DNA from 3 places in the Chryseobacterium sp. MA9 genome. Region 3 is predicted to be linked to each of the others. Evidence: riboswitches for the same ligand, from Rfam matches in the RefSeq annotation. Region 3 holds a riboswitch; each other region holds the start of a gene.
The links. A riboswitch is a leader RNA that binds a small molecule or an ion and turns the genes downstream of it on or off. The one in region 3 is predicted to bind S-adenosylmethionine.

Region 1 (4,889 bases), 150 kb from region 3:
AGCCTTGCATACGTTCCGGAATACAGAAATCTTGAAGATGTTGACGTCCAGTTATTCGTTGTTGTACTCAATCCCGGAACATCTGTATTAGGGTTTTCCGGAGTCCATCTGTTCAGCATTTCCGCACTCCATGCACGTCCTCCCGCACTTCCGTTATGCATGATGGAGGTATAGTCGGTATCCAAAATCTTCCCTCCGATTTTGAATGTCAGTAATCCTGAAAAATCGAAATTCTTGTAATTGATACTTGTACTGATTCCTCCTGTCAGCTTAGGCAATGCAGAACCTTGCAACAACTTTGTTGCTTTGGAATATTCTGAAGTAGTTCCTTCCACTGAGTTTCCGCTGGCATCTGTAGAAACCGTTTTCCACAATGGTTTTCCATTGCTTGGATCTACCCCAGCCCATTCCGGAATAAAGAAATCATATACGGAACCTCCTACTGTTAATAACTTAGTTCCTACCACAAGAGAACCTCCAGGTAATTTGGTTACTTTATTGTTTAAAGTGCTCAGGTTAACATCCACATTCCATTGGAAATCATCATTCTTAACTGGCGTTGTAAATAGTGAAAATTCAAATCCTGTATTCTGAATGGTTCCGATATTGGCAGGGTAATCACTGATTCCCAATGATGGAGCAACCGGCATATTAAACAGAAGGTCCTGGCTTTTTCTTTTGAAGTATTCGATATTTCCTTTAATTCTGTTATTCAGAATGGCAAATTCCAATCCTACATTTAAATTAAGGTTGGTCTCCCACTTTACATTATTGGTAGATGTTTTTTCAAGCGTTGTTCCCGGTTCTCCACCAAGACTGATAAATCTGTACAACTCCTGATACGCATAATAAAGCGGCTGGCCGTTGGGTCTAAGTAATTTGTCATTCCCTTGGCCTCCGTAGCTGGCGCGTAATGTCAATTGATTGAAAACATTCAAACTTTTAACAAATTCCTCGTTTGAAATCTTCCACGAACCTCCTACTGACCAGAATCTTCCCCATCTGTTGTCCTTTGCAAATCTCGAAGAACTGTCTGCTCTTCCTGATGCAGATAAGAAGTAAGTATTGTTATAATCATACTCTACTTTCCCAAGGAAACTTAATAGACTTAATTTATTACTGTTCCCACTGAAACTTCCCAATAAAGAAGCAGCATCAGGTTCATAATAATAAGGCAGAGAAAACTGGCTTCTTGTTCCGGAAATAGTCTGATAGTCATATTTATAGAATTCATGCCCTGCTAAAGCATTTACATGATGTTTTCCAAATTTCTTATCATAAGTAAGAATATTACTGGTGGTGTAAGAAAGTGTTCTGGTATTTGTTTTCGTTACCGAACCTCCAATCTCCGCACCTTGTCCCAGCAATGGATTTGAATAATAATGTCCATTATAATTCACTAAATCAACAGAAAAACTTGTCTTGAATTTCAGTTCCGGTAAGAAAATAAATTCCATGAATCCTTTTCCGGAGAAATTATCTTCTTTATTTTCATTTTTGTCTAATGGCAGTGTTGCTGCGGCATTCTGATTCTGTAGTGCATTGGTAGGTCTGTACTTTCCAAAATCATAAATCGGGTTTCCGTCTGCATCCAAAATATAAGTTCCATCTTCATTTCTTTCATAATAAGGATAGAAGGAAGGAATAAATCTTGCTGCGTTGATGATGTTGCTCGCCTTAGAATCTGAAGAAGTAGGAGCTTGCTGAATACTGTTTGTATAATTTAAGTTTACCCCAACATTCAGCCATTTTTTCACTTCAGAGTTGATCTTTAATCGCGTATTGTATCTTTTATATCCTGATTCAATAGCCATCCCTTTATCATCCAGGTAACCTAATGAAAAGAAATAATTACTCTTTTCACTTCCGCCACTGATATCAAGATCTACCTGATTTCTTGAAGCAACTCTCTGCAAAATATCTCTCCAGTCATCATTCCAAAGTGCTGATGCACCAGGTAATAATTTTCCATCTGTTCCTACTGGTTTTGGATAAGCAGTTCCATATGGGTTAATTCCAAGTGTAGAAACAAGATTGTCTGTTGCCATCTGAGCAGCCTGTTGTGAAGAAACTTTTCCGGATTGATATCCGTTTCTCAATGCTTCCCAATATAACTGAAAGTATTGGTCTGTATTTACCTGTTCATAATCTTTTACGGCTCTTCCAGAAAATCCCTGGCTTATATTAAAATTAACTTTTGCTTCCCCTTTTTTACCTGATTTTGTGGTAATAATGATAATCCCATTTGCTCCTCTTGATCCATACAAAGCACTTGCTGTAGCATCTTTCAGAACACTGATAGATTCAATATCACTTGGACTGATAGAGTTCAGATTTCCGTCAAAAGGGATTCCGTCTACTACATATAAAGGATCACTGGAAGCACTTATTGAACCAATCCCTCTGATTCGGATGGTAGAAACAGCACCTGGCTGCCCTGATGCACTTGTCGTTTGAATCCCTGCAACCTGTCCTTCCAATGCTTTGGTAATATTGGTTACAGGTCTGTTATTAATCTTATCACTTGAAATTGTAGCTACAGAACCAGTATAGCTGTTTCTTTTAGCTTTTCCGTAAGCTACAACTACTACTTCATCAATCTCTTTTTCATGAAGGCTATCTTTTTTCGGCTTGGAATTCTGTGCACTTACGCTGGTCACACCCAGAAAAAATGCAGCAACCGGAGGTATCCAAGCTTTAGAAGTGAATAAATTATTGCTAATCATAATCAATTTTGTTTATCATATATTAAAATTTTTCCCTTTGCAGAAAAATTAGCAAAGGGCATCGATAAATACGATAAACCAAATGCTTATTTTTCCTAAAAAGGCTGAACGTAACACCTTGCCCCATGGGTAGGTTGTCAAGATTTCATTGGGTCAGTTCCCTCCATCTTTCTTTATAAGCCGATCGAAATATGTTTGCAAAGCTAAAAACTTTTAGTCCACAAAACAAGTAGACTTATAAATTTTTCATGATAATTTTTCAAAAATTAACATAAGTTTTTAATAAAAGCCACTACTATAAGGAGTTGTAACCATTATCATTTTAACAAACATGACAAATATCATTATTAATAATACAATTGAACGAACGTTAATCTGTGCGGAAATTTTTGATCATTTAATTAAAAAAAGTTTTTAATTTTATAGTATGAAAGTTTTAATAATAAACGGGCCCAACCTCAATCTGTTAGGCACTAGAGAACCTGAAATCTATGGGAATGTTTCTATGGAAAGCTATTTGGAAATTTTAAAATCCGAGTTTCAATCTCATGAATTAAAATATTATCAGTCGAATATTGAAGGAGAACTCATTAACAGACTTCAGGAAGATGACTTTGATGCCGTAGTGATTAATCCGGGAGCTTTCACCCATTATTCTTATGCCATTGCTGATTGTTTAAAAAACATCAGAAAACCAAAAGTAGAAGTTCACATCAGTAATATTTATAAAAGAGAGGAATTCAGGCAGAAGTCGGTAACAGCGGCTAATACTGATGCTGTTTTATCTGGCTTTGGAATGGATGGGTATAGATTGGCTATATTAAGCTTGAAGTAATTTATATTTTTTACTTTTCCTACAGATCGCAAAGATTTTCACAGATAATTATGGGTAGTAAAAGAATAATTTATGAAAATAAAGGATAAGATTTACTGTAAATGTATTGGGGTATATTCCGGACAATTAACGAAAAGAAAATCTTATATTATTGAAGAAATAAATACTGAAAATGTAAGGGTTCAGAATGATGAAGGAAGACTGAAATGGTATTCACAATTTTATTTTAGCTTATACAATCAACCGGAAATAATTTCTATTAACATAGATGATACAATAGAAAATATTGAATCTGATGCAATAGAAGTAACTATTATGTTTTCCAACAAAGCAAAATATTGGATGACTTTCACTACTCCAAAGTATTTAGATAAAATATTGAACGAAGAGCCTTACTTTTCTTCAAAACATTTTATGATCATAAAACATCTAACAGAAGAATCAATAAAATCAACAGTCCTAAAACTGGATGAACAGAACGAATTGATTGAAAGCTGTAAAAAATATGAATAAAAAAGCCTCATCATTGATGAGGCTTTTTGTATATGTTGGTTGGTAACTATTAGATAGTCTGTTCCTGCAATTGAGGTCCTGAAGCCACTAATTTCTTACCTTCTTCAGTATCACAATACTGCTCAAAGTTTTTGATATATCTTGATGCAAGATCTTTTGCTTTTTCTTCCCATTCTGAAGCATTTTCATATGTATCTCTAGGATCTAAAATACCTGCAGAAACGTTTGGTAATTCAGTAGGGATCTCAAGGTTCATGATTGGAACCTGAGTTTTAGGAGCATTATCAATAGAACCGTCAATGATTGCATCAATAATTGCTCTTGTATCTTTCAGAGAAATTCTCTTTCCAGTACCATTCCAACCTGTGTTCACCAAATAAGCTTTAGCTCCGTGCTCCTGCATTTTACCGATCAGTGTTTTAGAATACATTGTTGGGTGTAATGTAAGGAATGCTTCACCAAATGCTGGTGAGAAAGATGGTTGAGGTTCAGTAATTCCTCTTTCAGTTCCGGCCAATTTAGATGTATAACCGCAAAGGAAGTGGTATTGAGCCTGATCTTCATTCAAGATAGAAACCGGAGGAAGTACCCCGAACGCATCTGCTGAAAGATATACAATCTTCTTAGCATGACCTGCTTTAGAAGGCAATACAATTTTGTTGATATGATAGATTGGATAAGAAACTCTCGTGTTTTCTGTGATAGATCCGTCAGTATAATCTGCTACTCCATTATTCACAACTACGTTTTCAAGAAGCGCATCTCTTTTAATCGCTCTGAAAATATCCGGTTCTTTTTCTTCTGATAAGTCAATT
Region 2 (4,889 bases), 780 kb from region 3:
AATCTTACCAATCCATTATCCAATAGCCTGACTTCTGTTCCGGCAGGAAACTCTATCATTATTACTGCAACAACAAATACCAACGCAACATTTCAGTTAAAAGCAAACGGAACTGTGGTTAACTCTACAACAACTCCATCACAATCCTATTCTTACAGTTATACAGTTACTCAGGATGCCAGTATGGAACTTATTGCTACAGAAGGAGCTAATTCTAAAACTGCGACATTCATTTTACAGGTTCCCAGAAATGTAATTTCTGAAGCAATACCCAACTGGATAAAACAAGGAATTAATTATCATCCTACAGATCAAACCAAGGTTGGACTTGCTTTATATGCTCCGGGAAAAAGTTTTGTTCATGTCATCGGAAGTTTCAATAACTGGGTGGTGAATGATACCTATTTAATGAAAAAAGATACCACAAATCCTGATCTGTACTGGATAGAATTGATTGGCCTGACTCCTCAGCAACTCTATACTTTCCAGTACAGAACAAATGATCTGAGAAAGGTGGCAGATCCTTATTCGCCACAGATCTTATCTTCTTATGATGATCCGTGGATTTCTGCCTCCACATATCCGAACTTACCTGTATTCCCAGCTGGACAAGGGTTTGAAGTTTCAACGTTTAAAACAGGGCAGGCGGCATATAATTGGCAGGTTACCAATTTTCAGAGACCAGCGAAAGAAGATCTCGTTGTATATGAGTTATTATTAAGAGATTTCACACAGGAAAAGAACTGGCAGTCCCTGATCAATAAAATTTCTTATTTAAAGAATCTAAAAATCAATGCTATAGAATTGCTTCCTATCATGGAATTTGACGGGAATCTTTCATGGGGATACAATACTTCGTTTCATTATGCATTAGACAAAGCGTACGGAACCCCTGAAAAATTCAAAGAATTTGTAGATATCTGCCACCAGAACGGAATTGCAGTGATTCTGGATGTAGCATTTAATCACGCTACAGGGCGCTCTCCTTTAGTAAGACTTTGGAATATAGATCCAGATGGTGACGGTTATGGAAATGTTGCAGCAAACAATCCTTATTTCAATCAGGTTCCGAAACACTCATACAATGTGTTTAACGATTTTAATCATACAAGTCTTTCAACTCAATATTACGTTGAAAGATGTCTTCAGCAGTGGCTGACAGAATATCGAATAGACGGATTCCGTTGGGATTTAACAAAAGGATTTACCCAAAGCTGTTCCGAAAATGACGAAGCATGCACCAATGCCTACCAACAGGACAGAGTGGACATCATGAAGCATTATGCAGACAGACAATGGGCCATTGATCCGAATTCTTATATGATCTTTGAACATCTGGGAACGGATGCAGAAGAACAGCAATGGGCAAACTACAGAGTAGCAGAAGGAAAAGGAGTAATGCTTTGGAATAAACAAACTGATCCCTATAACCAGAATACCATGGGATATAAAGACAACAGTAATTACGACAGAATGAACCATAGTCTTCATGGTTTTACCAATATGCGTGCTGTAGGGTACGGAGAAAGCCATGATGAAGAAAGACTGATGTTTAAAAACCTTGCCTACGGTGCTGCTAACGGAAGTTATGATGTTAAAAACCTTAATACAGCTCTTGAAAGAATGAAAACCTTCGGAGCGACCTTCTTTACCATTCCTGGTCCGAAAATGATCTGGCAGTTCGGTGAATTAGGCTATGAGTTCAGTATCAACAGATGTGCTGACGGCACCATCAATAATGGGTGCAGAACCGATGAAAAACCTGTTGCATTTACCTTGGGATATGATTCCAACGTAAACAGAAAAGCAGTATATGATATATGGGCTAAAATAATCACAATCAGAAATACCCATCAGATTTTTAAAACTAAAACGTACAGTATAGAATCCAATAATCTGACTAATGATCCGGATGGATTGATCACAAGAATTTATCTTTATGATCCGGCTATTACAACCGGAATAAAAAATGTGGTAGTATTGGCCAATTACGCTACATCTGTACAAAACGTTGTTCCTTTCTTTCCTTACACAGGGCAATGGCAGAATCTGATGGATGACACTATTTCGAATGTAGTTTCTACCACGGCCCCGATAACTTTACAGCCGGGAGAATTCAGAATCTTCGGAAATTATGCAGGTGCGCTGTCAACAGCAGATATAAAGACAGTAAATAAACTATCTCTTCAGATTGCAGATAATCCGGTTCAAAACAGAATTGCTAAATTAATTTTTAACAAAGCAAAAAACGGAGAAATTTTGATTTTTGATATGACTGGCAAAAGGCTGGATTCATTTAAACTGAATAAAGAAAACGGTACCTATGAAATGAAGATCACTTATCCGGCAGGAACTTATCTGGTGCAGCTGAAATCGGAAACAGGAACTGCAATTCAAAAGATGATTGTAAAGTAAACGAAAAGGCAGATTTGCAGTATAGCAGATTTGCCTTTTTTGTATATTTAAAAAAATAGTCTACTTTTGCAGTAGATTTATCAAGAAAGGTGGAGGGATTTGGCCCAAAGAAACCTTAGCAACCTGCACGATTCGAGAAGTGTAAAGGTGCTAATTCCAACCCTGAGGGGGGAGATAAGTGAAGTCAATATTCTTATATGAATTCCATTTCTTGAAGTCTTGTATATCTGCGGAAAGATCCGTCAGACTGTTATTATTAATTGGCAAGAACAAAAATGAAAAAATTAAGTACAGCTGTATTATTGCTTGGAGCAATTTTGGTTGCTGCTCAGGAGAATGAGGAAAAAGGAAAACAAATCGAAGATATTATCATCGTTGGAAACCGTAATGTCAAAAGAACCAAACTGGAAACACCGGTTCCTGTAGATGTTATCAATATAGACAAAATCCAAAGGAGTTCTCCACAAATGACTGCTCAGGATCTTCTGAATTATGTTATCCCATCGTTTAATGCAGTGAGACAGTCAGCTTCTGATGGTACCGAACATATTGATCCCGTAACCTTAAGAGGAATGGGACCTGATCAGGTTCTTGTATTGCTGAATGGAAAAAGAAGACACACTACTTCTTTAGTCAATTATCAGAATACAGTAGGAAATGGCTCTGTAGGAACAGATCTGAGTACAATTCCTGTCATTGCTATTGATAGAATAGAAGTCTTAAGAGACGGTGCAGCAGCACAATACGGTTCTGATGCCATTGCGGGAGTGATCAATATTATTCTTAAAAAAAATGCAGGAGCTTCAGCAAGTCTTACGTATGGATTGACTGGGAGAAATGATGGAGATACCTATCAGGCAGGAGCCAACTACGGAACTTCATTAGGAAAGAACAACGGATATCTCAATCTTTCATTACAGTTAAGCCACAGAGGAAAAACCACAAGAACTCAAAATCACGATCTTGATATTTTTGGAAATAATTTTGCTTATGCATTTGCAGATGATCCGGAAGCAGCAAGAGCTGCAGATGATGCGAAGATTAAGGAGCGGGGATTGGCTCGCGATGATTTCAATTTTCAGATCGGAGATGCTCAAATCAGACAGGGACAGCTGTTTTTCAATTCAGAATACCCTTTTAATGATAATTTTAAAGTGTATTCTTTCGGAGGTTTCAGTATCAAAGAAGGAAAAGGATTTGGTTTCAGAAGACTGCCTAGCGAAACATCCAATGTAGTTGCATCCATTTACCCAAACGGATTTCAGGCAGCTCTTGGGTCTCAGGTGTATGATGTTTCTTATGCTGTAGGTGCAAAATATAATGTTAACGATTGGCTATTGGATCTAAGCAATACATTCGGAAGCAATACATTCAATTATAATGTGAGTAATACCAACAATGCTTCTCTCGGGGCAAAATCACCAACACGTTTTTACGCAGGAGCGCATAGCTTCCTTCAAAATGCCATTAATCTTGATGTTTCCAAAAATATAAACCGTTTCAATATCGCATTTGGTGGAGAATTCAGATTTGAACAATACCAGATTAAAGCCGGTGATGAAGCTTCTTATACCCAATATGACATCAATGGAAACGTTGCTACTGAAGGATCAACAGTACTTGGAGCAGGAGGATCTCAGTCCTTTATCGGGTTTTCTCCAAACAATGCATTGAAGAAAGACAGGCACTCCACCGCAGTATATGGCGATGTATCTTATGATTTAGATAAAAAACTGAATATAGATGCCGCTGCAAGATTTGAAAATTATTCAGATTTTGGAAATACCTTGAATGGAAAGCTGGCCATACGATATGAGTTCGTAGAAAATTATGCAGTAAGAGCAGCTGTAGGAACGGGATTCAGAGCACCCTCTCTTCAACAGCAGTATTTTAATAACTCTTATGCCGATATTTCGACCTCTGGTTCCGGAATTGTAACCAAAGGAATTTTCAGAAATGACAGTGATGCTGCAAGAATTCTTGGATTCGATAAACTCAAACAGGAAACTTCTGTCAACGCAAGTGCTGGATTCACTTTAAAACCTGTAAAAGGATTATTTATTACCGTAGATGGATATTGGATAAAGGTAAAAAATAGAATTGTGATTACCAGCAATATCACTGATCCGAAGCTGGATCAGTTTAAGGTCGAAAGCGGAAGATTCTTTGCCAATGCCATTGATACCGAAACAAAAGGAGTAGATGTAGTAGTTTCATATGATTGGATTCTCGGTAACGGAAAAATGAATATTAATCTGGCCGGAAATTATACAGAAACGAAAATCACAGACTTCCATTTTCCGGAAAACTTAGGAACTCCTCAAAATCAATTTTTTGGACCGGATCAGATCAACATCATTGAAACCCTGTCTCCAAAAACAAAAGCCTCATTAGGATTAAATTATGGAATCGGGAAGTTCAATTTTCTCGTGAGAAATACCTATTTTGGTAAAGTAATAAGAGATGGTTATCCA
Region 3 (4,889 bases):
TATTAGTTTTGCCACAGTGGCAGTCCATCCGGTCTGATGGGAAGCTCCTACACCACGGCCGTTATCCCCGTGGAAATATTCAAAAAACGTAATATAATCTCTGAAATGTTCATCATAATTGAACTTTGGATTACCTCCATTGAAAGCCCGTTGCCCATGCTCATCCTTTAAAAATATCGAACAAAGTCTTTTGCTGATATTCTGAGCTACTTCATCAAGATTTCTTTTATCTCCACTACCCGTTGGAAGTTCTACTTTAAGACTGTTTCCATAATAATAATGAAAGCGCTGAAGGCTTTCCACAATCAGGAAATTGATAGGAAACCAAATAGGTCCGCGCCAGTTGCTGTTTCCGCCAAACATTCGGCTGTCACTTTCTGCAGGAGTATAATAAACCATATTTTCATTACCATGCACGGAGAAAACAAAAGGATTTTCTTCATATACTTTAGACATGGCACGGATTCCGTAAGAACTTAGAAACTCATTTTCATCAAGCATTCTGGTCAGAACCTTTGTCAGTCTGTTTTTGCGGAGGATGCTCATCAGGTGTTTTCTTCCATGGCCTTCCTCGTCCCAGTGAGAAACAAGTTTAGTAAGCTCCGGTTTATTTTTTAAAATCCATTCCATTCTGCTTCTGAAATTCGGCATCTTTTCCAATAGACGATGGTCCACTATCTCAACAGCAAATAATGGGATCAAACCTACAATACTTCTTAATCTCAAAGAAACACTGTCTCCGTTTCCAAGCTGTAATACATCATAAAAGAAACCGTCTTCTTCATTCCACAGGCCTTTCGTTCCTTCACCCAGGTTTTCCATAGCTTCAGCGATATAAAGATAATGTTCAAAAAACTTGATCGCCATATCTTCATACACCTGATAATACTGGGCAAGTTCCATAGCAATTCGCATCATATTCAATGCATACATGGCCATCCAGCTTGTTCCGTCTGCCTGTTCGAGGTGCTGACCGTCTTTAAGTTCTATATTCCGGTCAAAAGCTCCAATATTATCGAGACCAAGGAAACCGCCTCCGAAAATATTTTTACCGTTTTTATCCTTTCGGTTCACCCACCACGTAAAATTCAGCAGCAGCTTCTGGAATACCTTTTCTAAAAATAATAAATCCGGCTTTCCGTTATTTTTTTCATCAATTTTAAAAACACGGAAACATGACCATGCATGTACAGGCGGATTCACGTCACTCATATTCCATTCATAGGCAGGAAGCTGTCCGTTGGGATGCATGTACCATTCTTTGGTAAGCAATAAAAGCTGTCCCTTGGCAAATTCTGCATCTATGATAGAAAAAGGTACACAGTGAAATGCCAGATCCCAGGTAGCATACCATGGATATTCCCATTTATCAGGCATGGAAATAATATCCTTGTTGTGAAGGTGGTTCCATTCCGTATTTCGTACATATTCATTGAAATTTCTCGGAGCTTCAAAGTTAGGATCACCTTTCAGCCATTTTCCAATATTGTAATGATAGAATTGCTTATTCCAGAGAAGCCCGGCAAAAGCCTGTCTCTGAACATTTCTCTCATCCTCATTGACGGTATCATTCTGAATATCGTTATAAAATTCTTCAGCTTCCGCTTGTCGCGTATTGAAAATAGTATCAAAATTTTCAAAAGGTTCATCTGTTTCATCAGGACATAATCTGAATTCAAAAATTTTAGATTCTCCTGCTTCTACAATTTCATCAATCAGAAAAGAAGCTTTTGTACCCTTTTTTTCAGGGTTTACAGTGTTTCCTTGACGAATAATGAAATTATTGATGCCATCTTTGAAATACATATTCTCCGTTTTAGGAGTTCCGTAAAGTCTGGATGTATTTGTTTCATTGTCACAAAATATGCTTTGTGCATTTGAGTTTCGGGAATAGATTTTTTTGATAGAAATACTGTCATGTCCAATGTTAATACTTCCGTCATGAGAAGCATTCAGTTCTCCTTTATAAGTATTGTATCCCCATTTCCAGTTGTTTCTGAACCAGGCAGTAGGAGCCACTACAATGGGAGCATCATGCTGGCTTCGGTTACAGACAGTTACTCTGGCCAGAATATCATTGTGATCAGCTTTACAGTATTCAATGAAAATATCAAAATATTCATCGTTATCAAAAATTCCGGTATCGAAAATCTCATATTCCGGCTCCTTTTTACTCCGTCTTCCGTTTTCAGTAAGAAGTTCATCATAAGGAAACTCATTGATTGGGTATTTATACACCATTTTCATATAGCTATGAGTAGGTGTATTATCCAGATAATAAAATATTTCTTTGATGTCTTCACCATGATTTCCCTGTGGGTTGCTCAATCCGAAGAACCGTTCTTTTATCATTTTATCTTTCCTGTTCCAAAATGAAAAAGCAAAACAGAACAACTGTTTTACATCAGAAATTCCAGCTATGCCTTCCTCTCCCCAGCGGTAAGCATAGCTTTCGGCGTTATTATGATTGGTAAAATCCCAGGCATTCCCGTTTGAGCTGTAATCTTCACGTACATTTCCCCACTGTCGGTTGCTTACATAAGGTCCCCAGTTTTTCCATTTGGAATCTTGTAATCTTTCTTTTTCGGCGGTCATATCTCATCATTTTTCCATACGAAGTTAGTTTTTTTGAAAAATAATTCCAATTTTTTTCATCTGAACAATTATTAATATGGTTTTGAAATACTTGTATTTAAGGGCTTTTTTAAATATTAAAATAATTTTTTTTTGAAATTAAAAGAAAAGAACTACCTTTGCACCATTCGTTCATTCAAATATTGAAAATGTTATCAAGAAAGGTTGAGGGATTAGACCCTATGAAACCTTAGCAACCCTTTGCGCAAGCAGAGAAGGTGCTACGTTCTACCAAAGTATTTTGGACAGATAACTTACTGAAGTTCTTTTCAGCCATTTCCTGTGGCATTTTCAATTGTATTTGTATTAAAATATAATAGAATTGAAAACAGAACTAAACTATATAAATCTTTCGTATCAAACCAATTCCCAAAAGGAATACCATATCCCGTTAAGCTATCAGCTTTTTGGGAAAGATCTGTTTACAGCACCCATTATTTTAATCAATCATGCACTTACCGGAAACTCAGATGTATCCGGAGAAAAAGGTTGGTGGAAACAATTGGTAGGAGAAAAGCAGATTGTTGATACTGATCAATATACAGTTCTGTGTTTCAACATACCCGGAAACGGTTATAACGATTTTTTAATTGAAGACTATGAAGATTTCACGCCTTCGGATATTGCTGCGATATTTCTGAAAGGACTTGAAGCTTTACATATCAAAAACCTATATGCCATTATTGGAGGCTCTCTGGGAGGAGGGATTGCCTGGGAAATGCTTGCCAAGCAGCCGGACCTCGCAGAAATATTTATTCCCATAGCTTGTGATTATAGAACACACGACTGGCTTCATGCACAATGCCTGGTTCAGAAATTTTTATTGAATGATAAAGAGGAACCATTACAGAAAGCAAGAATTCATGCTATGCTTTGTTACAGAACGCCACAGTCGCTCAATGACAGATTTCAAAACCAATATAATCAGGAAAAACAACGCCTGGAATCAGAAGACTGGTTGATTTATCATGGTAACGCACTAAACGAAAGGTTTAGTTTAAAAGCTTACAGGCTGATGAATCATCTCTTGATGAATATAAATGCTGATGAAACAGCACTGGAGAACATACAGGCACGAATGCACATGATCTCTGTAGATACAGACTTATTCTTTCCGGCTTCTGAAATCCGAATGTGTTTTGAAAACTTAAAAGAGAAAAATAAGGATGTTTCTTATCACGAGATCCAATCTATACACGGGCATGATGCCTTCCTAATGGAATATCAACAATTAAATAATATCATTAAAAACATTTTATAGAAGTAATGAAAAATGCTAACGAAATAAAATTTTTGAAGAACAGATCAATCATCAAATTTGAAGGAGAAGATTTCCTGGGAGAAATCGGAATTGACGGACGAATTTTTAAAGCGCTTACTTTAGCGCGCATCAGTGTAGGAGTAATTTCCCAGCAAGCCGTAGAGAACGGAATTTCTATCCTGGTTCAGGAAAATGATGCAGAAAAAGCAGTAGCATGTCTTATTGATGAATTTGAAGCAGAAAGAAAATCAGGAAAAGTTTCCCAGATTTACAGTATCAATAATGTTTCTGTTATCGGTTTTGTAGCAGAAGATTTCAATAAAGTCTTTGCTGAACTGGCAAGAAACAATGTTTTCCCATTGCTTTTGAATCAGGTGGCAGGAGAAAACAGAGTCAACATCGTAGTAACTTCTTCACAGGATGAAAAAACAAAAAACATCATAGAATCTGAAATTTTCAAAAAGCCAAAGACCGTTCATCTGGCGATCATCGGACACGGAAATGTAGGAAAAACCCTGATAGAGCAGGTACTAGAATCTTCTGAAGAGATTAAAAGACGTAAGAAAATAGATCTTAAAGTAGTGGCAGTAGCCAATTCAAAGAAAATAGCTTTCAACAAAAAAGGATTTGATGCGAATTGGAGTGATGAGGTTTTGACAGCAGAACATCCTTCAAGTGTTCAGGAGCTAATTAATTTCTCAAATGAAAATCAACTAGAGAACCTTATCGTTGTAGATAACACGGCAAGTAAGGATTTTGTGAAAAACTATCATGCGTTGGCAGAAAACGGATTCGATCTGGTTTCTTCAAACAAGATTTTTAATACCCTTCCGATTGAAGAATACAGAAAACTAAGATATACGTTGAATAAAAACAACAGACGTTATTTGTATGAAACCAATGTGGGAGCAGGTTTACCATTAATTGACACCATCAAATTATTACACCTTTCAGGAGAAAATATCACAAGAATCAAAGGAGTATTTTCCGGAAC

Region 1: it holds a riboswitch for S-adenosylmethionine, as region 3 does, so the genes downstream of both, KIK00_RS17235 (TonB-dependent receptor) here and KIK00_RS17990 (alpha/beta fold hydrolase) in region 3, are expected to answer to the same signal.
Region 2: it holds a riboswitch for S-adenosylmethionine, as region 3 does, so the genes downstream of both, KIK00_RS14315 (TonB-dependent siderophore receptor) here and KIK00_RS17990 (alpha/beta fold hydrolase) in region 3, are expected to answer to the same signal.

Annotation. Positions count from the first base shown of each region.
Region 1 covers NZ_CP075170.1:3,781,108-3,785,996, reverse strand. Annotated here, with positions in the region: gene KIK00_RS17235 (TonB-dependent receptor) at 1-2,726, opposite strand, end outside; SAM riboswitch class I at 2,810-2,908, opposite strand; gene KIK00_RS17230 (type II 3-dehydroquinate dehydratase) at 3,154-3,561, shown strand; gene KIK00_RS17225 (hypothetical protein) at 3,634-4,074, shown strand; gene pckA (phosphoenolpyruvate carboxykinase (ATP)) at 4,124-4,889, opposite strand, start outside.
Region 2 covers NZ_CP075170.1:3,154,422-3,159,310, reverse strand. Annotated here, with positions in the region: gene KIK00_RS14320 (alpha-amylase family glycosyl hydrolase) at 1-2,415, shown strand, start outside; SAM riboswitch class I at 2,490-2,596, shown strand; gene KIK00_RS14315 (TonB-dependent siderophore receptor) at 2,691-4,889, shown strand, end outside.
Region 3 covers NZ_CP075170.1:3,935,143-3,940,031, forward strand. Annotated here, with positions in the region: gene KIK00_RS17985 (glucosidase) at 1-2,595, opposite strand, end outside; SAM riboswitch class I at 2,784-2,890, shown strand; gene KIK00_RS17990 (alpha/beta fold hydrolase) at 2,957-3,895, shown strand; gene KIK00_RS17995 (ACT domain-containing protein) at 3,901-4,889, shown strand, end outside.